3 regions of the Romboutsia sp. BSD2780061687b_171204_C1 genome follow, and region 1 is predicted to be linked to each of the others. Evidence: riboswitches for the same ligand, from Rfam matches in the RefSeq annotation. Region 1 holds a riboswitch; each other region holds the start of a gene.

What was found. Region 1 has a riboswitch for thiamine pyrophosphate ahead of thiD (bifunctional hydroxymethylpyrimidine kinase/phosphomethylpyrimidine kinase). Riboswitches for the same ligand answer to the same signal wherever they lie in the genome.
Region 2: it holds a riboswitch for thiamine pyrophosphate, as region 1 does, so the genes downstream of both, thiC (phosphomethylpyrimidine synthase ThiC) here and thiD (bifunctional hydroxymethylpyrimidine kinase/phosphomethylpyrimidine kinase) in region 1, are expected to answer to the same signal.
Region 3: it holds a riboswitch for thiamine pyrophosphate, as region 1 does, so the genes downstream of both, thiS (sulfur carrier protein ThiS) here and thiD (bifunctional hydroxymethylpyrimidine kinase/phosphomethylpyrimidine kinase) in region 1, are expected to answer to the same signal.

Annotation. Positions count from the first base shown of each region.
Region 1 is NZ_JADMRK010000001.1:343,331-353,609, forward strand. Features, by position in the region: gene I2H23_RS01730 (YhgE/Pip domain-containing protein) at 1-151, shown strand, start outside; gene I2H23_RS01735 (DEAD/DEAH box helicase) at 454-1,566, opposite strand; TPP riboswitch at 1,925-2,021, shown strand; gene thiD (bifunctional hydroxymethylpyrimidine kinase/phosphomethylpyrimidine kinase) at 2,172-2,978, shown strand; gene thiM (hydroxyethylthiazole kinase) at 2,995-3,780, shown strand; gene tenA (thiaminase II) at 3,780-4,463, shown strand; gene thiT (energy-coupled thiamine transporter ThiT) at 4,451-5,074, shown strand; gene thiE (thiamine phosphate synthase) at 5,104-5,718, shown strand; gene I2H23_RS01765 (sensor histidine kinase) at 5,853-7,508, shown strand; gene nhaC (Na+/H+ antiporter NhaC) at 7,544-8,950, opposite strand; gene I2H23_RS01775 (DNA-processing protein DprA) at 9,234-10,148, shown strand; gene megL (methionine gamma-lyase) at 10,211-10,279, opposite strand, start outside.
Region 2 is NZ_JADMRK010000004.1:208,267-218,545, forward strand. Features, by position in the region: gene I2H23_RS15615 (small, acid-soluble spore protein, alpha/beta type) at 240-368, opposite strand; gene nrdF (class 1b ribonucleoside-diphosphate reductase subunit beta) at 517-1,488, opposite strand; gene nrdE (class 1b ribonucleoside-diphosphate reductase subunit alpha) at 1,500-3,599, opposite strand; TPP riboswitch at 3,977-4,079, shown strand; gene thiC (phosphomethylpyrimidine synthase ThiC) at 4,190-5,503, shown strand; gene I2H23_RS10250 (calcium/sodium antiporter) at 5,642-6,598, shown strand; gene I2H23_RS10255 (MFS transporter) at 6,635-7,804, opposite strand; gene I2H23_RS10260 (cold-shock protein) at 8,021-8,221, shown strand; gene I2H23_RS10265 (MATE family efflux transporter) at 8,397-9,755, opposite strand; gene I2H23_RS10270 (DEAD/DEAH box helicase) at 9,937-10,279, opposite strand, start outside.
Region 3 is NZ_JADMRK010000003.1:258,112-268,390, forward strand. Features, by position in the region: gene rpsD (30S ribosomal protein S4) at 376-969, shown strand; gene I2H23_RS09000 (winged helix-turn-helix transcriptional regulator) at 1,107-1,442, shown strand; gene I2H23_RS09005 (cation:dicarboxylate symporter family transporter) at 1,571-2,938, shown strand; gene brnQ (branched-chain amino acid transport system II carrier protein) at 3,015-4,304, opposite strand; gene I2H23_RS09015 (DEAD/DEAH box helicase) at 4,910-6,361, shown strand; gene hpf (ribosome hibernation-promoting factor, HPF/YfiA family) at 6,502-7,032, shown strand; gene I2H23_RS09025 (CPBP family intramembrane glutamic endopeptidase) at 7,126-7,902, opposite strand; TPP riboswitch at 8,127-8,238, shown strand; gene thiS (sulfur carrier protein ThiS) at 8,369-8,563, shown strand; gene thiF (sulfur carrier protein ThiS adenylyltransferase ThiF) at 8,565-9,371, shown strand; gene I2H23_RS09040 (thiazole synthase) at 9,391-10,167, shown strand; gene thiH (2-iminoacetate synthase ThiH) at 10,169-10,279, shown strand, end outside.

The DNA of each region.
Region 1 (10,279 bases):
TATAGCAGGACCTAGCATGAGTGCTGTATATTATGATTTATCTATGTTAGCAATATTCTTTGTAATATTTATATCATTAGTCATATTTAAGAAAACTTTCCATAATATAACTGAATTTATGAATGATAAGTTTAAGGAGTCTGGTTTATAGTTATAAATAATGGTAATTATTTAACAAATAAATATTGAATAGCATTTCCATGACTAGTAAAATAATAATCATAATAAACATTAAGGAAGTGACAATATGAACAAGGATTATTATTGCCCATACTGTAAATCTAAATTAGATGTACTAGATGGATGAGGTACTATTAATTATTATTGCATGGAGTGCAATATGCTTATATCTAGAAAGAAGATATTGACTAAAGAAGAATTAGAGAATATTGATATAGAAAATAAAAATACCTAAAGGAATAATTCCTTTAGGTATTTTTATTAACATTACTATTAGTTATTATCTATTTCTCTTCTTGGGATAGTATATTGAATAGCATTTTCAATTTGCTCTAAATATCTTTCATCTTTTGGGGCAACAAATAGACAAGTATAACCTTTTTCACCAGCTCTACCAGTTCTACCAATACGATGTATGTAGTCTTCTGAAGTTTCTGGTATATCATAGTTATATACATGAGTAACACCAGTAACATCAATACCTCTAGATGCAACATCAGTAGCTATAAGATATTGTATATCTGCATTTCTAAAAGATTTCATAATTCTTTCACGTTTTGATTGAGGGATGTCGCTGTGAAGTTTAGCACAATTATACCCTCTTTGACAAAGTGCTTCATCTAAAGCATCTGCTCTTCTTTTGGTTCTACAGAAGATTATAGCTAAAAAAGGATTATCTTTATCAAGTACAGAACATAGTGCATCTTGTTTTCTTCTATCTGTAGTTTCTACAACTTCTTGATTTATATTTTCAAGTGTTATTTCTTCTTTTTCTATAGATACAACAACAGGATCAGTCATATATCTATAAGCTAATTTTTTAACTTGTGAGTTCATAGTAGCGGAGAAACACAATGTTTGACGCTTTTTAGGAACTTCCTTTAATATAGCTTCAACTTCATTTTTAAATCCCATAAATAACATTTGGTCAGCTTCATCTAGTACAAAAGTTTTTAACTTACTAAGATTTACAGTTTTTCTATCTAAGTGATCTAAAAGTCTTCCTGGTGTAGCTACTATAAGGTGTATATTTCCCTTTAACTTTTTTAATTGACCTGCTATATCTTTTCCACCATAAGCTGATAATACATTTATATTCTTACCTTTTGAAAGTTCAATGGCTTGTTCAGTTATTTGAATAGCTAGCTCTCTTGTTGGTGACAATATAAGTGCTTGAACATAATTAGCGTTTGGATTAATATTTTCAAATATAGGAAGTAAAAATGCTAGAGTTTTTCCCGTACCAGTTTGAGCTTCTGCTATAACATCTTTTCCAGACTTTATAAATCCAATACTTTCTTTTTGTATAGGTGTAGGAGAGTTAATTCCCCTATTTTTTAGTACATTTACTAAATCTTTACTAATTCCAAGTTCTTCAAAATTCATTATATATTACCTCTTAATATCTTTATAATTTGAGCAACGGATTTGACCGAAATAGTTTGCCAACACGTTGCTTAAAGCATTAGTGAACGTTATATCGTTGCGACATAGAAATAGTTATCCTGAATATCGCTTAAACGAAGTAAACTTTTTATTTATATTTTCCGTATTAATAAATAATATCATATAGTTATAATTAATACTAATAATATTATTTATTAATATAAAATATTAATGTTAGTTTTATATATTAATGGGTATTAAATAAATGTTAGTATTTATAAATATACAGAAGATTTTATAAATTATAATTAAAGTTGATTTATTTAGATTATAGAAATATACTATAAGTATAAAATAAAATATTTGCTAGGGGTGCCGAAAGGCTGAGAGACGAAACGTTAACCCTTGTACCTGATCTGGATAATACCAGCGTAGGAAAGCTTGATAATATATTATTATATTATATATTAAATTAGAAATTAAGGCTATATTCCAATGTTGGGGTATAGCTTTTTAATTGCAAAAATATATGATATTGAAGTTAATTGAGGAGATAACAAGCTTTAGCAAATTAAATATTTAATAAATAAAAGGGAGAAGATCATATGAAAAACTACAAAATACCTACACTGACAATAGCAGGTTCAGACTCGTCTGGTGGAGCAGGTGTACAAGCTGATTTAAAAACATTTAGTGCAATAGGAACTTATGGGATGAGTGTTATAACAGCTATAACAGCCCAAAATACTAAAGGTGTATTCATGGTAGAAGATTTAAGCAAAGAGATAATTAAAAAACAAATAGAAGTTGTATTTGATGATATACGTCCAAAATCTTTAAAAATAGGTATGGTATCTAGTGAAGAAATAATAAAAGAAATAGCAAAAACTCTAGATAAATACAAACCAGAAAATCTAGTTATTGATCCGGTAATGATATCAAAGAGTGGATATTCACTACTTAAGCCAGAAGCTAAGCAAAGTATGATAGAGTATCTTATACCAATGGCCTACATAATAACACCAAATACACCAGAAGCAGAAGAAATAACAGGTATTAAAATAGACAATGTTGAGGATATGAAATTAGCAGGTCAAAAAATATTAGAATTAGGTCCGAAGTTTGTACTTATGAAGGGGGGACACTTAGACGGTGATGCTGTAGATATACTTATAGGCAAAGATATATTTAAAGTATATAAGAGTGAAAGGCTATATAGAAAAAATACGCATGGAACAGGATGTACACTATCTTCAGCAATAGCTGCACACTTAGCATTAGGATATGATATATGTGAAAGCGTAAAAAGAAGTAAGGAGTATATAACAAACGCAATAAGATATAGTTTTGATATAGGAAGTGGAGTAGGACCTGTTCATCATTTCTATGAAATAGAAAATAAGAAAATATAGTATTGGGGTAGAGAATATGTATAGTTTAATAAATAAAGTTAAAGAAATTAATCCATTAGTACTTCATTATACTAATGAAGTAACTATAAATGATTGTGCTAATATAACATTGGCACTAGGAGCGAGTCCTTTAATGAGTTTTTCATATGAAGAAGTAGAAGAGATTGTTCAGGTAGCAAGTGCAGTGGTTATAAATATAGGTACTATGAAATCTTCTAACTTAGAATTATTTTTACAAGCAGGTAAAATGGCCAATAAGTACAATAAACCTGTTGTACTTGACCCAGTAGGGGTATTTGCTACAAAAACTAGGGCAAATTTTGTAAAAAGATTATTAAATGAAGTAAGATTTACTGCAATAAAAGGAAATGTAGCTGAGATTAAATATATAGGTGGATTTGATGTTAAAGGCAAGGGTGTTGACTCTTTTGATGATGACAAAAATATTGATGAGGCTATAAAAAAGATTGCTAACAAATTAGAATGTGTAGTTTGTGCAACTGGAAAAGTAGATAGTGTAACTGATGGAAATAGAATAATTAAAATATATAATGGAACACCTAAGTTAAAGTATATAACTGGTACAGGGTGTATGTGTGCTAGCTTAATGGGATCATATCTTGGGAGTAGTGATAAAACTTTAGAGGCTATCTCTATGGGGATAATGACGATGAGTTTATGCGGACAGCTAGCTGATAAAGAAAATATATCTATAGGAGACTTCAAAGTTGAGCTTATGAATAATATATATGACCTAGATGAAGAAAAGCTAAATAAATTTGGAAAGGTTGAGGTTATATAATGAAATTTACAGATTATTTATTTGAAGAAGTTAAAAATATATGGCAAGAATACTTAGAACATCCATTTATAAAAGAACTAGGAGAAGGTACTTTACCTAAAGAGAAATTTAAAAATTATTTAGTACAAGATTATTTATACCTTAAAGAATTTGGTAAAGTATTTGCAATGTGCTTAATAAAGTCAAAGACTATAGAGGAAATGAACTTTTTCAGTAGAGCCATAAGTGCATCGATAGAATATGAAACAGCAGTACATGTTAGTTATATGAACAAATTAGGAGTACCACCAAAAATAGCAGAAACATGTAAATATGAAATAACAACAGATAATTATACTAGTTATATGCAAGCTATAGCCTTAAAAGGAAATTTAAGAGAAATTGTAATCTCTACAATGCCTTGTAACTGGAGCTATAATTATATAGGACACTATCTACTAGATAATTACAAAGAGACATTAGAAGGAAATTACTACAAAGAATGGATAGATATGTACTCTGAAGGAAAATTTGACGAGAATCTAAGGGAGTGGTTAGATTATGTTAACTATTTATGTAGAGATATAAGTAATGAAGAAAGAGAAAACTTAAAAGAAATATTTATAAAATCAAGTTTACATGAATTAGAATTTTGGAATATGGCCTATAAAGAAACTAAGGAGGGAGACTTATGTCTAGTTTAAATAATATATTAGGAATAGTTATATTAATCGTTAGTATAGGATGGTTTTGCTTGTATCTAAAAGATATGAAAAATAGAAAATTAAGCACAAAAGAAATAGTACTAATCGGTATGTTTTCAGCAATGTCTTATATACTTTCTATGATTCAATTTATAAAATATCCTCAAGGCGGGGGAATAACTTTATTTTCAATGTTACCTACAATGCTACTTGCTATACTTTACGGTAAAGAAGTTGGGATAACTGCAGGTTTAGTTTTTGCTTTAATAAAGTTAATAAGTGGACCAACAATAATACATCCAGCTCAGTTTTTATTAGATTATATACTTCCAATGATGGTACTAGGGTTAGCAGGAATATTTGGAAGAGATAAAAAACTTAATATATTTGCAGGATGCATATTAGCAACTAGCCTTAGTGTTTTAATGTATATAATATCAGGAGTATTATATTTTGCACAATATGCACCTAAAGGAATGAATCCTATAGTATATTCATGTGTATATAATATATCAAGTGCAGGTGTAGAAGGATTATTAACTAGCATATTAATATTATTTATACCTATAAAGAGGTTTAGTAAGGTTTTAAATATATCAATTAGCCAATAAATACTAAAAAATTAATATAGGAGATAAAGATGAGAGAAAAATTAAAATTATATTTAGTTACAGACTCAGATATTTTAAAAGGTAGAGATTTTTATGAGTCTATAGAAGAAGCATTAAAAGCAGGCGTAAAAACAGTTCAATTAAGAGAGAAAAAAGCATCAGGAAAAGAATTTTTAGAAAAAGCTTATAAATTAAGAGAACTTACAAAAAAATATAATGCAATTTTTATAATAAATGATAGAGTAGATATAGCAATGTTAGTAGGTGCAGACGGTGTTCATATAGGACAAAGTGATATACCATGTAGTGAAGTTAGACATTTAATAGGGAATGATAAGATAATTGGGGTATCTACTCAAAATCTAGAATTATCACTTAAGGCAAAAAATGATGGTGCAGATTATATAGGTGTAGGATCAATGTTTACTACAACTACTAAATTGGATGCAAAACATGTGAGTATAGAAGAATTAAGAAGTATAAAAGAAAATATAGATATACCAATAGTATGTATTGGTGGTATAAATCTATCTAATATATCTGCTTTAAAAAATGAAAATATAGATGGATATGCAATAGTATCAGAGATATTAAAATATGATGATATATATGGTCAAACTAAAAAATTTATGGATGTTATATAATATAAAAAAAGAAGATGCTTTTAAAAGTATCTTCTTTTTTATTATAAATTAAACTCTAAAAAGGTAATACAATTCAAGGAAATTGCCTAAAAGTGTAGAATACTTATTAAGGGTTATATTTGGGGGAGATAAGAATGAAAGAGTTTTTTAATAATTTGAGTGATAGTATATTTATATTAGATAAAGATTTTAATATAATATTTTGTAACAATAAGTTATTAGAGTATATAAATGAAAAAGACATTAATTCCTTAAACATAGATATAAGTAGTAAAGTAAAAATAGAAAAATTAGAGTTTAAAAACTACTTCGATATAGGTATAAAACTAAATACATCAAATGGAGAATTTGAATTAAGCACTAATATAACTAAAACGAAAGATAATGGTACATATATATTAGTAAGAGATATAACTGACAATAATATAGATAATATGGTAATTAATATAGATAACAATAGAAAAAGGGAGTTTAAAAATTCAGAGAAATTAATATATGATATGAGTGCTATTTTAGATGAAATAAAAAAAGACAGCGATATATATAAAATCTTAGAAAATATAGATTTAGAAGGTACTATAATTAACTTTATAGATGAAATAAAAAAAGTAGAATTTATAAAAAAGGATTTGGAGGTATTCTTAAGTATATCTGCAGATGTAATAGGAGCTATAGATAGAAATGCTTACATTAAACTTTTTACAAAAGAATGTAATAAAATAACAGGATTTAATGAAGAAGAATTAACATCAACTAGTATAATAGATAAAATATATGATGATCATAAAGAAGAATTTTTAAATATCTTAAGTTTAAAGGATGGAAATGTAAAGGTAATAGAAAATAAAATGATATGTAAAGATAATAGCTATAAATGGCTGAGATGGCACTTAAAATATATAAAAGAAAGAGATATCATAGCATTTTCTGTAAGAGATATAGATAAAGAAAAAGAAGATGTAGAAGCTAGGCAAAAATTAGAGCAAAATATATATTTAGAGTCAATGAAAAATGAATTTTTCGCAAATATATCCCATGAATTTAAGACACCGCTTAATATTATGCTTGGAATAATACAGTTAATAGATATTAATATAGTAAAAGAAAATATAAAATTTAATGATAAGATAGATTTAGAAAATTATATTAAATTATTTAAGCAAAACCTATATAGGATACTAAGATTGGTAAATAATATCATAGATATAACAAAAATAGATGCAGGATATTATGAATTAGAGCTTGGAAACTATAATATAGTAAATGTAGTAGAAGAGATAAGTTTATCTGTAACTCCTTATGCTAAAAATAAACAAATTGATTTGGTATTTGATACAAACTGTGAGGAAATGATACTTGCATTTGATCCAGAAAAAATAGAAAGAATACTTTTAAATTTATTATCTAATTCTATTAAACATACAAGTATTAATGGATGTATTTATGTGAATGTAGAAAGCAAAGGAGATAGAGTGTATATATCTGTTTGTGATAATGGAGAAGGTATAGATAGTAATAAATTACAAAGTATATTTGAAAGATTTACACAGGTAAAGAGTAATATAGCAAGTAGTTATGAAGGTAGTGGAATAGGTTTATCACTAGTTAAATCTTTAGTAAATCTTCATGGCGGAGATATAAGTGTAAAAAGTGAGGTAGGAAAAGGTAGTAAGTTTGAATTTTATTTACCAAGCAAGTTAGTAAAAAGCAAAACAAATATAAAGAAATTTATATCAGAAAATAGTAAGATTGAAATGTGTAATATAGAATTTTCTGATATATATAGATAAAAGCATCCATATGGATGCTTTTATTTTTTAGTATTTTATTTATTTACTTCTTTTTTAGGGATTGTAGCTATTTTAAATTTAATTGCTATCAAAAATAGTGAAACAATAGGATTTATTAAGTTTAAGAATGCATATGGAAGATAGGCAAAAGTACTAACTCCTAATGTACCATAGATGTAAGCTCCACATGTATTCCAAGGAACTAAGGCAGAACTCATAGTCCCACTATCTTCAAGCGCTCTTGATAGCATTTTAGGATGAAGACCTCTTTTTGCGTATTCATCTTTAAACATTCTTCCAGGTATAACTATAGATAAATACTGTTCACCAGCTACTGTATTAGTCATTACACATGTAACCATAGTTGAAAAAACAACTCCAAATGTACCTTTTGCAAATTTAAGTAAAGCTGAAGCTAAAGCCTCTAACATACCAGTTTTTTCAAGTATTCCACCTAAAGCTAGAGCAGATATTGTTAAAGAAACAGTACTCATCATATTCATTAATCCGCCTTTAGATAATAATTCATCAACTTCTGCAACACCAGTATTAGAAACAAAACCAGTATGAGCTGCACTTATTATATCTCCAACTGATGCACCTTGAAATACTATAGCAAATACAAATCCTAAAATAGCACCAAATATAAGCCCAGGTATAGCAGGAACTTTAAATATTACCAGACCAATAACCACTATTGGAGGTATAAATAATATAGGTGATAGAGTATTAAATGAACTAGCCAAAGTATCTCTTATTAAATTAATATTAGACATGTCTAATTCTTGTCCTCCATATCTCATACCTATTATACTGTAAAGTACAAGGCATATTAAAAGAGAAGGTATAGTTGAATAAAGCATATAATTTATATGTTCAAATAAAGTAGCACCAGCCATAGCAGGAGCTAAGTTTGTTGTATCTGATAGAGGAGAAAGTTTATCTCCAAAATAAGCACCTGATATTATTGCTCCTGCAACTATAGGTGCTGGAATTTGAAGACCTTGCCCAATACCTAAAAGAGCAACTCCAACAGTTCCCATAGTACTCCATGATGAACCAGTAGCTAAAGAAACTATACCACAGATAATAGTAGTAGCTGCTAAGAATATTCCTGGAGATAAGATTTTTAATCCCCAATAAATCATAGATGGAACAACACCACTAATTATCCAAGTTCCAATAAGCACACCTATTATCATTATGATAAGAATAGCCTGCATGGCCATTTTTATAGAAGAAAACATGCTTTCCTCTAATTCGCTCCACTCAAATCCAAGTCTGTAAACAGCTACTAAGCCAGCGACTATAGCTCCACCGATTAAAGGAACATGAGGAGAAGCTCCGTATTTAAATATAGATATACCTAGAAATAAAGCTAAACATACAATTGGTATTAATGCATCAACTAAGGTAGCTTGCTTTTTTTCTCTTTTACTCATAAAATAAAAGTCCCCCTTAGAAATTTATAATTTTCACTAGAAGTAAATAAAAATATGATTACAATTAAATAAAGCAAATAATATGCCAGATGTATATGATAATAAATAAAAAAGTATTATATATGTAATTAATTAGAAAATTATCTAAAAATTAAAAAAATTATAAAAATATAAAACGCGTTATTGCAAAAAAATAAGCAACTATGCAAAAAAATTTGCTGAAAAGCAAAAATTACTATTTAGATTGGTTAAACTAATTAAAACGATAAATCAGGAGAAAGATATGAATGATTTAATTCTTACGCTGCTTAATTTAAAATACATAGGAAATAAAACAATAGAATACATACTACATATTAGCAAAAGTACAAAACATAATGAAAAAGAGATTTTACATTTACTGGAAGAGGCAAATTTGAAAGGTAAAACAAAACGAATATATACGTTAGATGATATAAAAATAGCTATTAATAAAACATATAAAATTAAAGAATCTTGTATAAAACAAAATATAAAAATTGTAAGCATACTAGAAAGTAGCTATCCTGAAAAGTTAAGACATATAAATGATAGACCATTATTACTTTTTTATAAAGGAAATTATAGTGCTATGACAAATAATAAATCAATAGCTATAATAGGAAGTAGAAAAGCTAGTGTAAAAGGGCTAAAGTCATCTTACAATATGGCCTATTTACTAGGGAAAGATGGATATAGTATTATAAGTGGACTAGCTAAAGGTTGTGATGAACAAGCACATAAAGGTTGCTTAGATGCATTTGGAAGTACAGTAGCGGTTTTACCATGTCCTTTAGATAATATATATCCTAAAAGTAATGTAAAGTTAGCAAATGATATAGTAGATAATAAAGGGTGCTTAGTAAGCGAATATCCATTAGGAAGTAATATACATAAAAGCAATTTTATAAGAAGGAATAGACTTCAAAGTGGATTAAGCAATGCTTTAATAGTATGTGAGACAAATGAAAATTCTGGTACAAATCATACCATTAATTTTTGCATAAATCAAAATAGGATTTTATCTTGTATAAATATTAAGCGAAATGTAGAGATTATAGATAATAAAAATTGTATAGTTATAAATGATGAATGTGATATAAATAAGCTTAAAGAAAAAATAGAAAATGGTAATAAAAATTATATAGATAATGGTAAGCAACTAGTATTTAAATTATAAAAGTTATCTAAATAAAAACTAGAGAGGGCGTTTACCTCTCTAGTTATATTAAAGAAAAATTACTATAGTCTATCAAGACCTTGTTTTAAATCTGCTATTATATCATCACAATCCTCTAATCCAACAGATAT
Region 2 (10,279 bases), on a different contig from region 1:
AGCCTACCTATTAATCGTGGTTATACTTTGTACTTTCATTATAATTTCATCTACTTAATTCGTCAACTTTTTACACTAAAATGGTTTTAATTACTAAAAAAAGCATTGAGTTGTTTACTGACTTTCAACTCAATGCCTGTTAATTATTTATTTTTTTTATTATATTCTCTTAGTAGCTGTTCTTCACCCATTTCTACTAATCTTCTACTCATCACACCACCTAAGTTTCCACCTATATGTCAATTTTTATATGATGTATCATTAGATCCATCTATATGACTATTTGATATTCCTAGTTCATTTGCTATTTCTAGTTTCATTTGATTTAGAGCTTGTTTAGCATTACTTATTGCTGGTTTTTTAGACATTTTAATACCTCCTTAAACTTTCTTATATATTTTTATCAAATTTAAATGATATTATTATGTATTTTTGATTTATAAGATTATTAAAATGCTTTTACCTAATATAAAACATTAAACTAAAAAATCACTTGGTTTTATCCAAGTGATTTTTTTATATTAAGAAATCTTCATCTTTTAATTCTTCATATACACCTTTTTGATATCCATTACCTTTAGTCGAGAAAAAGTCGTGATTTTTGGTTTCTGTACTTAGTCCATTTAGTACTATTGGGTTTATTTCACTTACTTTATAGTATTCATTAAACCCTAAATTCTCTAATGCCCTATTAGCATTGTATTTTAAGAAATTTATAACTTCACTTTCAAGACCGCTATCTTTGTATATAGTGTTTGTATAGTTTATTTCATTTTCCATTAAATCTTCAAGTATTTTGTACATTCTATCTTTTAATTCTTCTTTTTTAGCTTCTTCAAACTTTTCATATATTTCTTGAGAAAGAAGTCCTATATACTTTCCATGTAGTGATTCATCTCTAAGTATAAGAGATATTATTTCTCCACTTGCAACCATTTTACCTTGGCCTGCTAGATATAGTGGATAGAAAAAACCTGAGTAGAATAAAAAGCTTTCTAAGAATACACTTGTTACCATAGATAAATATAAACTTTCTTCATCTTTTGTATTTTTATATTGGGCTAGTACTAAGTCCGCCTTTTTCTGAAGTGTTTCTTCACTTTCTATCCATTTAAATAATTCTTCAATTTCATCATTAGAAAGCAGTGTCATAAATATAGATGAGTAACTTTTAGCATGTATTTCTTCCATAGTTCCCATAAATGATAATACTGCTTTTCTTTGAAGGTTATCTGTAAGGCTCATCATAGATGGTACCCCATCATTTCCTTGCTTAGTGTCTAGTAATGTAAGTCCACCTAATACTTTTTTATATAATTCTTTTTCTTTTTCATTTAATTCATTAAATACTTTTAAATCTTTTGAAACTGATATTTCCTCTGGTAACCAAAATTGTTTTACATTTTGTTCCCAAAAGGCTTGAGTAAATCCATCATCTTCTTTATTCCAGTTTACTGCTTTGTGTATTTTTTCTAATTTAAATGTCATAGTACTCCCCCTTATACTGAACACATAAGACACTCATTGTTGTCTCTAGTCATTTTAGTTCTTGTGTAGTAAAGACTTTTTAGTCCTTTTTTGTAAGCATATATATATAATCTAGCTATATCTCTAGTTGTTTTATCATCTGTTACAAATAATGTTGTTGATATACCTTGGTCAACATGATTTTGGACTGTTGAAACTATATCTATAACTTTTCTCATATCCATTCTATATGCAGATTGGTAATAAAGCATGTTTTCATTAGTTAAAAAGGGCATAGGATATATAGTTGTAGAATCACCATATGTTCTAACTTCAACCGGCTCTGTAATTGGCATTATACTTGATGTTGCATTTTGAACATAACTAATACTTTGAGTTGGTGCTATTGCTGTTAAGTATGCATTATATAATCCATGTACTTTTACTTCATCTAATAAAGCTTCCCATTCTTTAGTTGTAGGTATATGTATACCTTCAAACAATTTTTTTACTTTATCTGTCTTAGGTAAGTATGAATTTTTATAATATTTTTTTAATACATTACTATCTTTTCCTTTTGCATATTCTGATTTTTCAAACCCAACAAATGTTTTATTTCTCTCTTTAGCTATATTCATAGATGACTTTATAGCAAAATGTCTAACCATTGCAAAAAATACATTACAAAAGTCTATTGCTTCTTCTGATGTATAAAGTATATTTTCTCTCACTAAGTATCCATGTAAATTCATAGCACCAAGACCTACTGCATGTGACGAATCATTTCCATTTTTGATTGTTGGCACTTCATTTATACTAGTGTTATCAGAAACAAAAGTTAATGCTCTTATTGCAGTATCAATTGAATTTTCTATATCTTTATTATCCATTACATTAGCAATGTTTAAAGAACCTAAATTGCAACTTATATCTTGTCCCCATATATTTTCTCCAGCATATCCTTTTATATTTGATGGTGTTTGATATTGAAATATTTCACAACATAAATTAGACATTTTGATTTTACCAACGTCTTTTAGTATATGTTCTCTATTTGCAGTATCTAAAAATACAACATATGGGTATCCACTTTCTTGTTGCATCTGTGCTATCTTTGTTAGCATTTTTCTAGGATTTATTTCTTTTTTTCGTATATCTTCATCATTTTTTAAAATATCATACCATTTTTCCATATCCATCTCATCAAGATTTATATTATATTTTTTATAAACAGAATGAGGATAAAATGCATAAGCCACCTCATTTTTCTCTGCCAATTCCATAAATTTATCTGGTATTAATGCCCCTAAAGATAATGATGCTAATCTTATTTTTTCATCTGCATTTATCTTTTTGGTATCCATAAGTAATTCAAAATCTGGATGAAATACACTTAAATATACAGCCCCGGCACCTTGTCTTGCACCCATTTGGTTAAAGTAGGTAAATGACTGTTCTAGCATTTTAGCAACTCCTACCACACCGCCTGCTGCTCCTTCTATGTCTTTAATAGGGTCTCCTGAAGCTCTTAACCTTGATAGATTAAGTGCTACCCCACCACCTATTTTAGACAAATGATTTGCTGATGAAATTGCATATGATATACCTTCTGTACTATCTTCTATAGATATCAAAAAGCACGATACCATTTCTCCTGCTCTAGCTCTACCTGCATTTAAAAATGTAGGTGTTGCTGGTTGAAATTCTTGTTTTACTAGTTTCTCTGCTAATTTTCTTACTAAATTTTTATCACCATTTCCAAGTGCTAAAGATACTATAAGAACTTTATCATTATAGCTTTCTAATATTTCTTTATTGTCATTAGTCTTAAGTGCATAGTTTTGATAAAACTTATTTGCACTCATATATGAATTAAATTTAAATCCATAATTTTTTATGATTCTTTCTATTTCTTTTATAAAGTCTATATCATATCTTTCTATTACTTCTTTAGAATAGTAATTATTATCTATTAAATATGATAGCCTTTCTTCAAGACTATTAAATACCTTTGTTCTAGGTTTTATATATTCATTTATATAACTGTATAATGCTTCTTTATCTTTTTCTAATTGATATTTTCCTTCTTTATTTTTTATTATGACTTGATTATTTAGTTCTATCCAGTTCATTTTTCCCACCTTTTATTTAATGTTTTACTAATCATTATCTACCACTTATAGATATAATATTTAAACCAAATACTATATATTGTATATACACCAATAAAAGTATTCTTAATCTATTATTATATTTTATTTTTTTTATTCTTTTTAATATATAGTTTTTTCAACACATAAGGCATTGATAATTTTTTATAATTGCTTTTTTTATTTACAAATAATATTCATTATGATATTCTTAAGTTAAGTGGGAACTTATATTTTATATAAGTATTACGCTAGCCCAAATAAAGGCACTTATCTTTTGATAGGTGCCTTTCCGTTTTTATAAGTACAAAAAATTTCTTTACAATACATAAATAAAGAACTACAATGTTTTTGAAAAGATATCTAACTAGGGGTGCCTTTTAGGCTGAGAAATGATAAATTCATTAACCCTTCGAACCTGATGTAGTTTATACTACCGTAGGAAAGTTACTTTTGTGTTTATTAATAGCTATAAAACAAATATAGTCTATTTATTAATACATATTTTGAGAAGCTTTGCCTTATGGTAAGGCTTTTTTTATTTATTAAAATATAATAAGGGGGATTTTAATATGATGTATACTACTCAAATGGATGCTGCTAAAAAGGGGATAATTACTAAAGAAATGGAAATAGTAGCAAAAAAAGAAAATATGGATGTTAATATTTTGAGAGAGCTAATATCTAAAGGTAAAGTAGCAATACCTGCTAATAAAAATCATAAATCTTTAAATCCTGAAGGTGTAGGCGAAAATCTAAGAACCAAAATAAATGTAAATTTAGGTATATCAAAAGATTGTTGTGATATTGATGAAGAGATGAAAAAGGTTAATTTGGCATTAGATATGAAAGCCGAAGCTATAATGGATTTAAGTTCTTTTGGTAAAACCAAAGAATTTAGAAAAAAACTTATATCATCTTCTAATGCTATGATAGGAACTGTTCCTATATACGATGCTGTTGGTTTTTACGATAAAGAATTAAAAGATATAACTGCTAAAGAATTTTTAGATGTAGTAAGAAATCATGCAAATGATGGTGTAGACTTCGTTACTGTACATGCTGGTATAAACAAAGAAACTGCATCTGTTTTTAAAAGAAACAAAAGACTTACTAATATAGTATCTAGAGGCGGTTCTTTAATGTATGCTTGGATGGAGCTTAACCAACGTGAGAACCCTTTTTATGAATACTTTGATGAATTACTTGATATATGCGAAGAATATGACTTAACATTAAGCCTTGGAGATGCTCTAAGACCTGGGTCTATAAATGACTCTTCAGATGCTTGTCAAATAAAAGAATTAATGATATTAGGTGAACTTACTCTAAGAGCGTGGAAACGAAATGTTCAAGTAATAATAGAAGGTCCTGGACATATGTCATTAGATGAAATTGAGTCTAATATGTTACTTGAAAAGAAACTTTGTCATGGTGCACCATTTTATGTGCTAGGTCCTATAGTTACAGATATAGCCCCTGGATATGATCATATAACAAGTGCTATTGGAGGTGCCTTAGCTGCTAGTTATGGAGCTGACTTTTTATGTTATGTAACCCCAGCAGAACATTTAAGACTACCTAACTTAGATGATGTTAAAGAAGGTATTATAGCTACTAAAATAGCTGCTCATGCTGCAGATATCGCAAAGAAAATTCCTAAATCTAGAGATATAGATAATCAAATGAGTAAAGCTAGACAAGAACTTGATTGGGAAAAAATGTTTGAACTTGCTATTGACCCACAAAAAGCTAGAAGATATAGAAAAGAGTCAACTCCTAAACATGATGATAGCTGTACAATGTGCGGTAAGATGTGTTCTATGAGAAATATGAATAAAATAATGAGTGGTAAAGACTTAAATTTATTAAGAGCAGATAATTAGTTACATACTTAATTTAATATTATAAATATCTATTATATTCTTTGCATAACTAAGTTTCATCATATTTTAATGATTTACAAAAGAATACATAAAGTGGTATACTGTCCTTTATAAATATATATTTTTGGAGGAATATTAATGGCATTTATAATATTAATATTAGGTTTTATTTTCCTTATAAAGGGTGCTGACATATTTGTCGATGGTGCTGCTTCAATTGCTAGAAAATTTAATGTTCCAGCTATGGTTATAGGTCTTACTATAGTAGCTATGGGTACATCTGCACCTGAAGCCGCAGTAAGTATTACATCTTCATTAGCAGGACAAAATGATATGAGTGTTGCTAACATCGTAGGCTCTAACTTTTTTAACATACTTGTAGTGTTAGGTGTATCTGCAATAATTGCAAAGTTACCAGTTCAAAAAGATACTATAAAAAAAGATACTCCATTTTTAATAGGTATAAGCTTTATGTTGTTACTATTTTCACTTGATTTACATATAAATAGATTTGAAGGTATTTTTTTCTTATTAGTATTTGCCTACTTCTTAATAAATACTGTAAAAAGTGCTAAAAACTCTAATAATGAAGAAGACTTATCTGGTGGTGAAAGTGCTATAGCTATAGAAGCTGAAGTAAGTGAAGATGTTCCCATGTTTAAAACAATTATATTAAGTTTAATTGGTATAGCAGGAATTATTGTTGGTGGAGATATGGTTGTTGATTCTGCCACGACTATTGCAACATCATTTGGTATGAGTGCAAACTTAGTTGGACTTACAATAGTTGCAGTTGGTACTTCACTTCCTGAATTTGTTACTTCTATTATGGCTATAAAAAAGGGTGAAACTGAAATAGCTATAGGTAATGTAATAGGCTCAAACGTATTTAATATACTTTTAGTTTTAGGTTTAGCTACAACTATAAGTCCGATATCTATAAGTACATTTGCTCTTATAGATATAATATTTATGACATTTATAACAGTTTTACTTTATATCTTTATGAAAAAAGATAATTGTCTTGTAAAAAAACAAGGTTTTATATTAATAGCTTTATATATAGTATATATGATATATACTATAGTTAGGTAATCTAAAAAAGGAAGAACATAATTATGTTCTTCCTTTTTATTCGCTTATTATATTTGTATTATTTATATTCTTATATTCTAATTTATTTATTGCAAATATAATTCCAAAACTTATGATAGAAATTATTATTGAGCATATAAATATGGCTTTCATTCCATATAAGTCTATTATATTTCCATATATAAGTTTTATAACTGATGACCCAATTCCTATACAAAAAGTGTATATAGTCATGGCTGTAGTGTATAATTTTTTTTCTACTACGTTTCCTATAAAGTCAAAAACAGTTATAGTCATTATAGCTATTGCTACACCATGAGAAGCTGATGCTAATATAAATAATGCTATATTATTTGTAAATGTATATATTATCCATCTAATAAAAAGTGCAATTGCACTTACAGTAATCATTTTTGTATTTCCATATTTTTTTAAAAGATCTTTGGTCTTAACCATAAAATAAAGTTCTGGAGCTACCATAAACACAGTCAACATTCCTACAAGTTCCTTGCCTGCTCCTAAGTTTAATAAATGTATACCTTGGTAGGCGCTTACCCCATCACTTAAGGCAACAATACTTATACTTGCTAAAAGTATTAACACATATTGTTTATTAGTAAATAATTTTTTTATATCTACTTTTAAATTTAACTTTTCTTTAGACTCCATTTCTTTAGGTGTATTTAAATATGGAGTTATAAATAAACATAGTAGCATACTAAACATAAACATGTAGAAAAATGCCAAATCATTTCCTGTTAAATTCATTATATGACCACAAATAAAAGCAGATAGTGCATATCCTATAGAACCTAATACCCTTACTTTTCCATAATTTTTATTTTGTTCTTTACAATATGAAGTTGTTATAGTATCTGCAAGTGGCAATAATGAATTTCTAAACATTTCAAAAAATATCGCTACTATAAATATCGGTATAAAAGACGTTGTTTTTGAATATAAATATCCCAGTAAAAATGCTACTAATACATTTATCCATAATATAAGCTTTTGTTTTTTTATAATATCACTTATAATCCCCCATATAGGTACAAGTGCTATACCAATTATAGATGGTATTGATACTATAATCCCTATTTGCGATGGACTAAAGTTTAATGTTTTTTCTAAGTATACAGGTAAATAAGTCATAAATGACCCCAATCCTATAAACATACATAAGTATTTTATATAAAATTTAGACATAATATTCCTCCTCTTATAAGAATATACCATAATATTGTTAGTTTTTGTACAATCATTTTTTTTATATTTTTTAGAAAATTTAGGTATATTTATTAGTATTTAAGGTAATTATTTAAATAAATAAAAAAAGTGTGTACATTTGCTTAAATAAGTGTTACACTTAAATTACAGTAAATCAAGAAACAATCTTGATGTAGGTTTATAGGAGAATTGAAAATGATTCAAGGAATAGTAAAATGGTTCAATAGTGAAAAAGGATTTGGATTTATATCTGTAGAAGGTGGAGATGATGTATTCGCTCATTTCTCAGCTATACAAGTTGATGGATTCAAAACTTTAGAAGAAGGTCAAAAAGTAAGCTTTAATATAGTTGAAGGTGCTAGAGGTCCTCAAGCTGAAAACATAACTATATTATAATCATATAGATACGTTTTAAAGACTCAAATTTATTTGAGTCTTTTTTATTTATTAATTTTAATAATTATAAATTTTCTGAATATAGCAACAATTAAAAATGTCTATGTTATTTTTTACATAGACATTTTTAGAAATACAAAAGTATTTATAGATACAATGTTTTATAATATATAATTTACATATCTTTTTTATCTCGAGTTACATCATTTATCCAATTGCCACTTTTAACTCTTATAAATCCAACTATACCTTTTAATATTTCATCACTTTTTAATAGAAAAAATACAATAGATATTGGTAAATTAAATATAAATGCACCTATAAATCCAAGTGGTATAGATAATCCCCACATAAATATCATTTCATATTTAAATACATACTTATTATCTCCTCCTCCTCTTAAAACACCCATCATAAGATTTGAAGATAAAGACCTAAACAATGCTACTATAGCTGTTGCTGTCATTATTTCTTTTGATATTAATTTCGTTTCTTGTGATATATTATAAAATCCTAATATGGCATCTTTACATAAATAAATCATTAAAGCTGATATAACTCCAACTATTATGCTTAGTATGCTTATTGTGTTTGCATATTCTTTTACTTTTTCATAGTTTCCTTTGCCTATAGCATTACCTATTATAACTGATGAAGCACTAGATAATCCTTGTATAAATAAAGTTGCAAATTGATTTACTACATTATTTATGCTATTTGCTGCAACTACACTAGTCCCCATCCTACCAACTATTATAGATATCATAGACGATCCTACTGACCAACATAGTTCATTAAAAAATATGGGATATGTTACTTTTACATAATCATTAAATATTATTTTATCTATTTTCAAAATATAATTTAACCTATATTTTATTTTACTTTCTTTAAAAATTATATATGCAAATATTATAAAAAATTCTATTATCCTAGATATAACAGTTGCAATAGCTGCTCCTTTAATTCCTAATGGACTTATCCCAAACCTTCCAAATATTAATATATAATTTAAAAATATATTTATAAATAAAGATATACTATGTATGATCATAGGTATTTTAACAGTTTTAATGGACCTAAGTACACCGACAGTAGAAACTGTTAATGAATAGAATACATAACTTATACTAACTATCCTTATATACTTCTCCCCCATTGATATAACTGATATATCATCTGTAAATAGCTTCATAAATGCACCTGGCATAACCATAGCCACTAATACAAATAATATTGATAGTGCTATACTTAGCCAGTATGTAATAGTAATTACCTTGTGTATTGATTTTATATCTTTTTTCCCATAGTATTGAGAACACATAACGTTAGAGCCTCCAGAAATCCCAAACATTAATATCATCAATATAAAAAAAAGATGATTAGCTATAGCTGCTGATGATAACTCTACTTCGCCTAGTCTACCTAACATAACAGTGTCTGCCATATTAACAGATACTGTTATTAAATTTTGTATAGCTATTGGTATTGATATATCTATTATACTTTTATAAAACGATTTATCTTTTGTCATATACACTTATATTCATTCCTTTCACAAGTACATATATATCTTTTGTATTATTTAAAAGTTAATACATGTACTTATTTACTATTTATGTATATAAAAAAGACTAAGATTTAATCCTAGCCTTTTTATGATTAATCACATCTATATGTAGTTTTTCGTATTTTTGATTTTATATTCTAATTTTTTAGTCAAACATTATATCTATTATATCATCTACTGACATTTTACTAAGAAAATTTCCACTATCTGTATTACTATCTATAAGCTCTTTTACTAATTCTTTTTTCATTTCTTGTAATCTTATAATTTTTTCTTCTACTGTATCTTTAGATATTAGTTTTATAACATTAACAACATTTTTTTGCCCTATTCTATGAGCTCTATCACTTGCTTGATTCTCTACTGCAGGATTAAACCATGGGTCAAAGTGTATAACTATAGATGCACTAGTTAAATTTAAACCTGTACCTCCTGCTTTTAACGATATTAAAAACACATTATCATTATTTTTATTGAAATCTTTAACT
Region 3 (10,279 bases), on a different contig from region 1:
TGATTAATTATGATATACTTTAAATAAATAGAGAATTAATGAGTAATTTACTAGCAAGTGAACATAAAAGTGTAAATTATATCATAGCTTACATAAATTTTTTAAATCCGATGATCTTCAGCACGTTATTAGATTTAATACAGAAAGTATAATATTCCCCTATATGATAAATTACATTATAAATGTTATGCTAATTATACTCTTAATTTACTAATATAACTACACAACTTCTATATAAAGACCACGATTCATATCGTGGTTTTTATTTTAAAAAATGATAATGAAATTCATTTACAAAAAATAAAAATTATGATATATTAAAAATAGGCTTAAAATTATCGCGGCAAATTTCTGATTTTATAGGAGATGATAATTATGGCAAGAATGATGGGACCTAGATTTAAACAATGTAGAAGACTAGGGTTAAATGTATGTGGGCATCCAAAAGCAATGGATAGAGCTACAAAAGGAACGTCTAGAGCGGACAAAAAGCTTTCACCATATGGAGTACAGTTATTAGAAAAGCAAAGATTAAAGGCTTACTATGGTGTGTTAGAAAAGCAATTTTCTAACTATGTAAAAAAAGCGATGAAATCTAAAGACTCTACAGGTACAGCATTAGTACAAATGTTAGAATGTAGATTAGACAACTTAGTATATAGATTAGGGTTAGCAAGCTCTACAAGACAAGCTCGCCAAATGGTAGTTCATGGACATATACTAGTTAATGGGAAAAAAGTAGATATACCTTCTTATGGAGTGTCAGTAGGAGATGTTATATCTTTAAGAGAAAAATCTCAAAAAAATACAATGTTTAAAGATAGTTTTCAACAAAATGCTACTAGCCAATATCCTTACTTAACTAAGGATATAGAGAACTTTTCAGGTGTTCTTACTAGAAAGCCTGAAAGAAATGAAGTACCAATAGAAATTGACGATATTTTAGTTGTTGAGTACTACTCAAAATAATCTAAATATAAAATTACCATAAATCTTAGGGTTTATGGTAATTTTTTTATTTTAAGTATTTTATAAAGATAAAAATGGACAAAATGATAGTTATATTATAAGCTAATCTATATAAAATAATTAAAAGGAGGTCGTTAATGTATAGTTTGAACAATATCAAGCAAAATAATTGTCCATTAAAATTCATATCAAACATACTCGGAAAAAAATGGGTATGTGAAATAATATGGGAAATTGGTAATGATAAAAAAAGATTTGGAGAATTACAAAGGTGCATAGAAGGATGTAGCAAGAAGATGTTAATTCAACAATTAGAATTTTTAATCGAAAATGGAATAGTAATTAATGACAAAAAAGAATTAAAAAATAATATCCAATCAACATACTATTTAAGTGAATGTGGTGTTTCGTTACTTCCAATAATGGAAACTATGATACTTTGGAGTAACAAACATATTAAATGTGATTGTTAATTTTATATAGATATTAATCTGGTTACAAAAAAGTTACCAGTTGATACAAGAGCTCATACTTGTTATATTATAAAAAACAGGTATGAGCTCATTTACTTTATATAAAAATAATCGGAGGGAGGCAATACATGAATTATACGTTTTTTTCAGAATTTCTTATGGTCACGAATTATATGACTTTAATATCAATAGCAATTTTAATAGGAATGTTTTTTGTAATAAATAAATTAAGTAAAAAGATAAAATTTAATAAATTAATGATTTTATCAATAGTATTAGGGATTGGACTAGGAGTATTAGTCCATGCTATAGCAGGATTCCCAGAAGATCCTACTAAGGTAACTTGGTTAACAGAAGTATCTAAATGGTATGGGCTATTTGGATATGGTTTTATGGATTTATTAAAAATGTTAGTAGTTCCACTTGTGTTTGTTTCAATAGTAAGAGTAATAATGAACTTAAAGCAAGGTGAAAACCTAGGTAAATTAACAGGAAAGACTATTGTAATGTTATTAGGAACAACAGCGATAGCAGCAATAATAGGTATAGTAGTTGGAAATTTATTTAACTTAGGAGTAGGACACGAAGCGATAGTAAAAAGTGGAGAAATAAGAGAGGTTACACCAATAGTCGATACTATAAGAGGTTTATTACCATCAAATCCAGTAAATGCAATGGCACAAGCTAATGTAGTTGCAGTAGTAATATTTGCAGGATTTTTAGGTATAGCAGTAAAGAGACTTAATAAAAAGTATTCAGAAATAATAAAACCATTTGTAGATTTAGTAGAAGCATTTTATAAAATAATAATAAGTGTTTCTATAACAGTAATAAAACTAATGCCTTATGCAGTAGTTGCTTTAATGGCTACTACGATAATAGATAGAGGTGTAACATCAATATTAGATGTTATGGACTTTATAATAGCTCTTTATGTAAGTGTAGCAATAATGTTTATTGTACATTTAGTAATAATAACTTTAAGTGGGGTAAATCCTATAAAATACTTAAAAAATGTATCTAAACCACTTATATTAGCATTTACATCTAGATCAAGTTTAGGAACATTGCCTGTAACAATAGAAACACTTACAGATAATGTTAAAGTAGATCAAGGTATAGCAAGTTTTGTAGGAAGTTTAGGTTCTAATATGGGAATGAACGGTTGTGCAGGAATCTATCCAGCATTAATGGCAATTACTGTAGCTAATATGTCTGGTACTCCTATGAACTTTAGTTTTTATATCATGTTACTTATAGTAATAACTATAAGTTCGTTAGGAATAGCTGGGATACCAGGTACTGCAACAATGTCAGTTTCAGTAGTTATATCAGGTATGGGTATGGGAGCATATTTCCCGCTATTAGGTGGAATACTTGCTATAGATCCAATATTAGATATGGGACGTACAATGCTTAATGTTAATGGAACTATGGCTTCAGCAATAGCAGTTGCTAGTTCATTAGATAAAATTGAAAAAGATAAAATAAGTTAATAAAATCTATAAAAAACCTTCAAACAACTATTAATTATTTGAAGGTTTTTATTAGTTTTTTATATGAATATTTTTATTAAGAAATCTTTGAATTTATACATATACTATTTTCTTTAATTATTAGTTTGCCTAAAAAAGCTCCAATTAGTGCAGGAATAACCCAGTTAAATCCTATATTAGCAAATGGAAGATTGTTAATAAAAGGGATATTTATACCTAGATTACTAAGTACTGTAAGCAAGCTTGTTAATAATGTTGCATAAGCAGCACCCTTAAAAGCAGAATCTCTCTTAAATATTTTTCCAAACAAGCTCATTAGAACTAAAACTATTGAAACAGGATATAACACTGTTAGTATAGGAGCAGCAATAGCTATTATTTTATCTACGCCTAAATTAGAAAATATGGCACTAAATACACATATAAAGGTTACTATGTATTCATATTTTAGTTTTCTATTAGTTACATCTTCGAAATACTTAGCTGTAACAGAAGTTAATCCTATGGAAGTTGTTAAGCAAGCAAATGCAACAACTATACTTAATAATATAGTACCAGTATTTCCTAATAAAAGATTTGTTATATTAACTAGTAATTCTGTCTGAGAAATGCTAGCATCATACACCGTAGAAACTGTAGCTCCAAGATATGCTAGTCCACCATAAACTAGTGTAAGCCCAATACCTGCAATTAAAGATGCTTTTATCGTAAGGCTTATATTTTCTTTCTTATTTCTGTAACCTTTACTTAAGAAAGATGACATAACAAGTGCAGTTATACCACCTAATCCAAGGGCATCCATAGTTTGATAACCTTGAGTTACACCTCTCATAAATAGATTATCAGAAGAAATATTAGTATTTAACTCACCAATAGGAGATAATATCCCCTTGATTATTAAGATCGCTAACGCTGCTAAAAGTATAGGCGTTAAAAATTTACCTATAATATCCATAACCTTACTTGGTTTTATAGTTAATATAAACACTAGTGTAAAGAATAAAATTGAAAATATTATTGGATTAAATGAGTTATTTAGAGGAAGTATACTCATTTCAAATGTAGTTGCACCAGTTCTAGGAACTACTAATATTGGACCTAAGCACAACATCATTATTACTTCTAAAGTAAGCCCAAATCTTTTGCCAGCTTTTCCAATAACATCTTGGAATGAACCAGCCTTTGCTATTGCATTGATAGAAAGTAGTATTATACCAACATCTGCAATTATAAACCCTAAGAAACTCATTAGCCAATTGCTACCAGAGGTAACACCTATGTATGGTGGGAAAATCAAATTACCTGCTCCAAAGAACATTGAAAATAGTGCGAAACCAATAACAATAATATCAATATTTTTTTTCATAATAACACCTCTTTTTTTATTTTATATATAAAAAAGCCACATAGTATGTACCATGTGACTTTTATTTTGCCTAGGATAAATAAAAAAGCCACATAGTATTATCTATGTGGCTTTACATAACAAGTTAGCTTTCACCATCATAGATACAAACAAGTACCAGTTTGTATCTACGATTAATCTATCGTTCATAAATACAAACCAACTACAATAGCCAAAAGCTAAAATAAGATATATTTAATTGTTTATTGTTAGTTAGATTTGTATTAATTATCATATTTATATTCTCCTAAAAAATTTATATTTAAATTGATTATATATAGTTAAAGGGAATATGTCAATAATATTTTTCAGAAAATTTATACAAATTATTTTATAATTAAAGTAAAAAATATTTTATAAATATGCAGTAAATTATAAAGGCTTAAGTAATAGCAATTATAGAAAAAATAAAAATTTAGTGTATATTAGTTAAATGCTAATATAAAAGTAATAAAATAAAAAGACAATCATAATACAATAAAACATTGAAATAAAATAAACATATTAGCCATATTCTATGATGGTTAATAAAACAATAATAGTAAAATTAGATAAGGTGGAATTAAATGAATAATAAATTTGAGAGTTTAAAATTAAATAAAGATATATTAAAAGCATTGTATAATTTAGGCTATAATTCACCATCGAAAGTTCAGAGTGAAGTTATACCAAGGTTATTAAGATATGAAAATATAATAGTCAAATCAAAAACTGGGAGTGGAAAAACTGCGAGCTTTGCTATACCAATATGTGAAACAGTAGAAGTGGATAATAACAATCTTCAAGCACTAATAGTTGTACCCACTAGAGAGTTAGCACTTCAAGTAAAAGAAGAGATATCTAATATAGGTAGATTGAAGAAAATAAGATGTAGTGCTATATTTGGAAAACAACCTATGAAAGATCAAATAAAGGAGTTAAAGCAAAGAGTTCATATTGTAGTAGCAACTCCAGGAAGAATAATTGATCATATAAGTAGGGGTACAATTAACCTTGAAAGTATAAGATATTTTATAATTGATGAAGCAGATAAAATGCTTAAAAAAGGGTTTGTAGAAGATATGGAGTTTATATTTAATAGTATACCTAAAAATAGCATTAAAGGACTATTCTCAGCGACTATAGATAAAGATATAAAAAATATTTGCTTAGAATATATGAAAGATGCAGAAATGGTAGAAGTAAAAAATGAAAATTTATTAAATAATAAACAAATATCAGAAAAGACAGTCAAAGTAGAGGATAAAAAAAAGTATGATACTTTAAAAAATATAATATATTCTCAGGCTCCAGTATCAGTTATGATATTTTGCAATACAAAAGAAACTGTTACAAAACTTTATAAAAATTTAAAGGAAGATAGGTTTTTAGTAACAGAACTTCATGGTGATATGTCTCAAGACAAAAGAAATTTTACGATAAAAGATTTTAAAAATGGTAAGTTTAATATACTAGTAAGTACAGATGTAGCTGGTAGAGGTATACATATAGATGACATATCTTTAGTTATAAATTTTAATGTGCCTAGAGATAAAGAAAACTATATACATAGAATAGGTAGGACAGGTAGAAAAAAAAGCTTTGGAAAATCTATAACTATGGTAAATCAAAAAGATGAAAAGTATATGGAAGAAATAGAACATTATATTGGATATAAAATAGAAGATCTAGATGACATAAAAAAAGAAGATATTGCTTTAGGAAAAGCTAAGTTTGAAGAAAATAATAAAAAAGTTTTAAAAAATAGAAAAAATAGAAATGAAGAAAAAAAGGTTCACAGTGAAGTAACGAGACTATACCTAAATGCTGGAAAGAAAAAGAAAATAAGAGTTATAGATATTGTTGGAGCTCTTAATAGTATAGAGGGAATAAATAATGAAGATATAGGTGTAATAGAGGTACAAGACCTTTGTTCTTATGTAGATATATTAAATCACAAAGGTGAAATTATATTAAAGAAGTATAAAGAGATTAGTGTAAAAAAGAAGATGGTAAAAATAAAAAAAGATAGTAGATAAAAAACCCCCTTAACTTCTATAATACACCAAAAAAATATATAATAATAGCCTTAAAATGTAATTGTTTTCCTGTTATTATTTAAATATACAAGATAACTTGTATATTTAAAAATGTAGTCCAGATACAGGAGGTACATACTATGAGCGTAAAAATAATTTCAAAGCATGTAAAAGTTACAGAGGCAATAAGAGAAAAAATTGAAAGTAAGTTTGAAAAGCTAGAAAAATATATTAATGATGATTTTGATGTACATGTTAAAATAGATGTAAAGAGAAAAAATCAAAGTATTGAAGCGACAGTATATACTAAACATGGAACTATCGTTAGAGCTGAAGAATGCCAAGAAGATTTATATTCAGCAATAGACTTATTATATGATAAGCTTTATAAACAGCTTAGAAAATACAAAACACAAATGATAAGAAGAAATAGAAAAAATGAAAGTATAAGATTTGATAATATAGAGGAATATGAAGAAATAGATTTAGATGACGATGTAATAAAAAGAAGAAAGAAATTTAAAATGGACAAGCCAATAACTCCAGAAGATGCAATTGTTCAAATGAATTTATTAGGACATCAATTCTTTTTATTTAGAAATATAGAGACAAATAAAACAAGTATTATATATAAAAGACATGATGGATATGGCCTTATAGAACAAGTGTAATACCATAAACATTTAATAATAAAAAACGTATTGAAAATTTCAATACGTTTTTTATTATTAAAAAATAGCTTATTATTATTAATATAACTTGAATTATTTAGATTTTAGTTTTATACATTTTTTTGATATATAAAATATAATAAAACCAGCTAGACAAGTTGCTAGAGCTATAATTATATGTAAATCCACATCATACTCAAATACATAAGAACAAGCATTATCTAAAGCATGAAATAATATACAAAGCCAAATGCTATTAGTTTCCATGTATATGTAAGTAAGTACAAAAGAAGAAGCAATACAACTAAGAGCAAATGGAATAAAACTAGTATGTTGTTGTGGTGTACCAACTACAAACCATAAAGGTAGATGCCATAAGGACCAAATAATACCTATTATTAGAGAACTTTTAAAAGGAGAATATTTCTTTAGTAATTTAGGAAGTAAAAAACCTCTCCATCCTATTTCCTCTAATCCTCCCCCAAATATCATTATAGGAGTTAACCAACTTAAAAATATTAATGGGGATTTTAGTAAGGCACCATAGCCTCTAAACATTTCAACTACTATATATGGAACGGTCCAAAGTATTAAAGCGGCGATAATAACATATAAATATTCCTTTAGACTCCTGTTTGCATTTACACAGTTCCTTAAAAATCTATCAAATTCATCTTTAGACAAAAACTTTTTAGCGGTAATTAATCCAGCTAAAGCAGGAGAATACCCTGAAAGTGCATAAAATAACATAAAAATAGGAGAACCATATATTAAAATATTGAGTTGTGTTGTAGATATAGTTACTGTAAATCCAATTATACAAAAAAGTATTAGTACTATAAAAAAGTACTTTGTATCTTTTGAAATCAATTTTTTTCGCCTCCGAATTTTTTATAAGAATTAATTTATAGAATAATTCAAAGTATATTGAAATTATTGAATAACTATATAATTATTATACATAAGAAATCTAACTAATTTAATAGGGAAATTAAATAAAATTCGTATAATAAATATATATATATAGTTTATTTATAAACTAATAATTTGTTGATTATGAAAATACATTGTGCTACACTCAACTTGTAAAAATAAATAAAAGCTAGGGGAGCTATGATTGGATAGCTGAGAAGTAAAGCCATAACTTTCAGACTCTAAGAACCTGATTAAGATAATTCTTACGTAGGGAAGCTCGTATATTTTAATGTACCTAGATTTTTAGTTAAATAAGGCGCTCTCTATAAAAAGAGAGTGCTTTTTTAATGCTATTAAAGTTAAATTTATATAATTATTTTTATATCTTATAAAAGATAATCCTTAAAAGGAGGAAATGTAAGTGAAGGTAAATGGGGAAGAGTTTGAATTTAAATCAGATATGACAATATCAAAGTTATTAGAAGATATTGGAGTAAAAAAAGATAGCGTAGTAGTAGAGATAAATTTAAACATAATTGAAAATAATCAATACGATAGCTATATACTAAGAGAAGAAGATGTTATAGAAGTCATAAGGTTTGTTGGAGGGGGATAAGATGCAACTTTTTATAAATGAGCTACTTGTAAATATTGATGAAGATATAGTTACAGTAGATAAAGTTAAAGAAAAATATAAAAAAGATGCAGATATAATAATACTAAATGGTCATCCAGTAGATGCATATGTAGATTTAGAATTATATGAAAATGATAGAGTTACATTAATAAAAAGGGGTGAAATTCCAAAATTTGAAGAATTAGAAAATCTTATGGTTAGCAGACATACTCCAAATGTTCACTACAAATTAAAAAATGGAAAAGTAGCAATATTAGGTATTGGTGGATTGGGTTCAAATATAGCTATATCTTTAGCTAGAATAGGCGTAGGAACATTAATACTAGCAGACTTTGATATAGTAGAACCATCTAATTTAAATAGACAACAATATTTTATAAATGATATAGGAAAATATAAAACCGAGGCACTTAAAAATAATATAGAAAATATTAATCCATTTATAGAAGTTGAAACTATAAACAAAATAATAGATTCATCAAATATACATGAATTTGGGAACGTAGATATAATAATAGAGGCTTTTGATAATCCAAAGTACAAAGCAGAAATTGCAAATAACATTTTAACTAAAATGAGAGATAAATATTTAATATCCTCATCTGGAGTGGCAGGATATTATGATTCTAACATAATAAAAACAAGAAAAATCAGAGATAAATTTTACATATGTGGAGATGAGATAAATGAAGCTAAAGAAGGTGATGGGCTTATGGCACCAAGGGTGGCTATATGTGCTAATCACATGGCTAATTTAGCAACAAAAATATTGATAGAAGACAAATAAGATTATGTGGGGGATAAAAATGGATAAATTAATATTAAACGGACATGAGTTTAATAGTAGACTTTTAATAGGAACGGGAAAATATAGTTCAAATGATATGTTACCAAGAGTAATAGAGTCAAGTAACAGTGAAATAATAACTATGGCACTAAGAAGAGTAGACTTAGACAATACAGAAGAAAATATACTATCACATATACCTAGCAATATGACAATACTTCCTAATACATCAGGAGCGACTAATCATATGGAAGCTGTTAGGATAGCAAGAATAGCTAGAAAAATGGGATGTGGAAACTTTATAAAAATAGAAGTAATAAGTGATACAAAATACTTATTACCCGATAATGAAGAAACTATAAAAGCAACTAAAATACTTGCTGATGAAGGATTTGTAGTTCTTCCATATATGAGTCCAGATCTATATGCAGGCAAAAGGCTAATAGAAGCAGGGGCAGCAGCAGTTATGCCACTTGGGGCACCAATAGGTTCTAATAGAGGGCTTAAAATGAAAGAAATGATAAAAATAATGATAGAAGAATTAGATATACCAATAATAGTAGATGCAGGAATTGGAAAACCATCTCAGGCTATGGAAGCTATGGAAATGGGGGCAGCAGCAGTACTTGTAAACACTGCAATAGCTAGTGCAGGCGACCCTATAAAAATGGCGAATGCTTTCAAATTAGCAGTTGAAGGTGGAAGAGAAGCATATTTAGCTAAAACAGGAAGAGTAAGCAATTTTGCAAATGCATCTTCACCTCTTACTGGATTTTTAAGTGAAGTAGGTGTTTAATTTGAGTTTTTATAATGTTATAGAAAAGTATAAAGATATTGATATAGATAAATATCTAGAAAATGTATCAAATTATGATGTTTTAAGAAGTTTAGAAAAGGATAATTTAGAT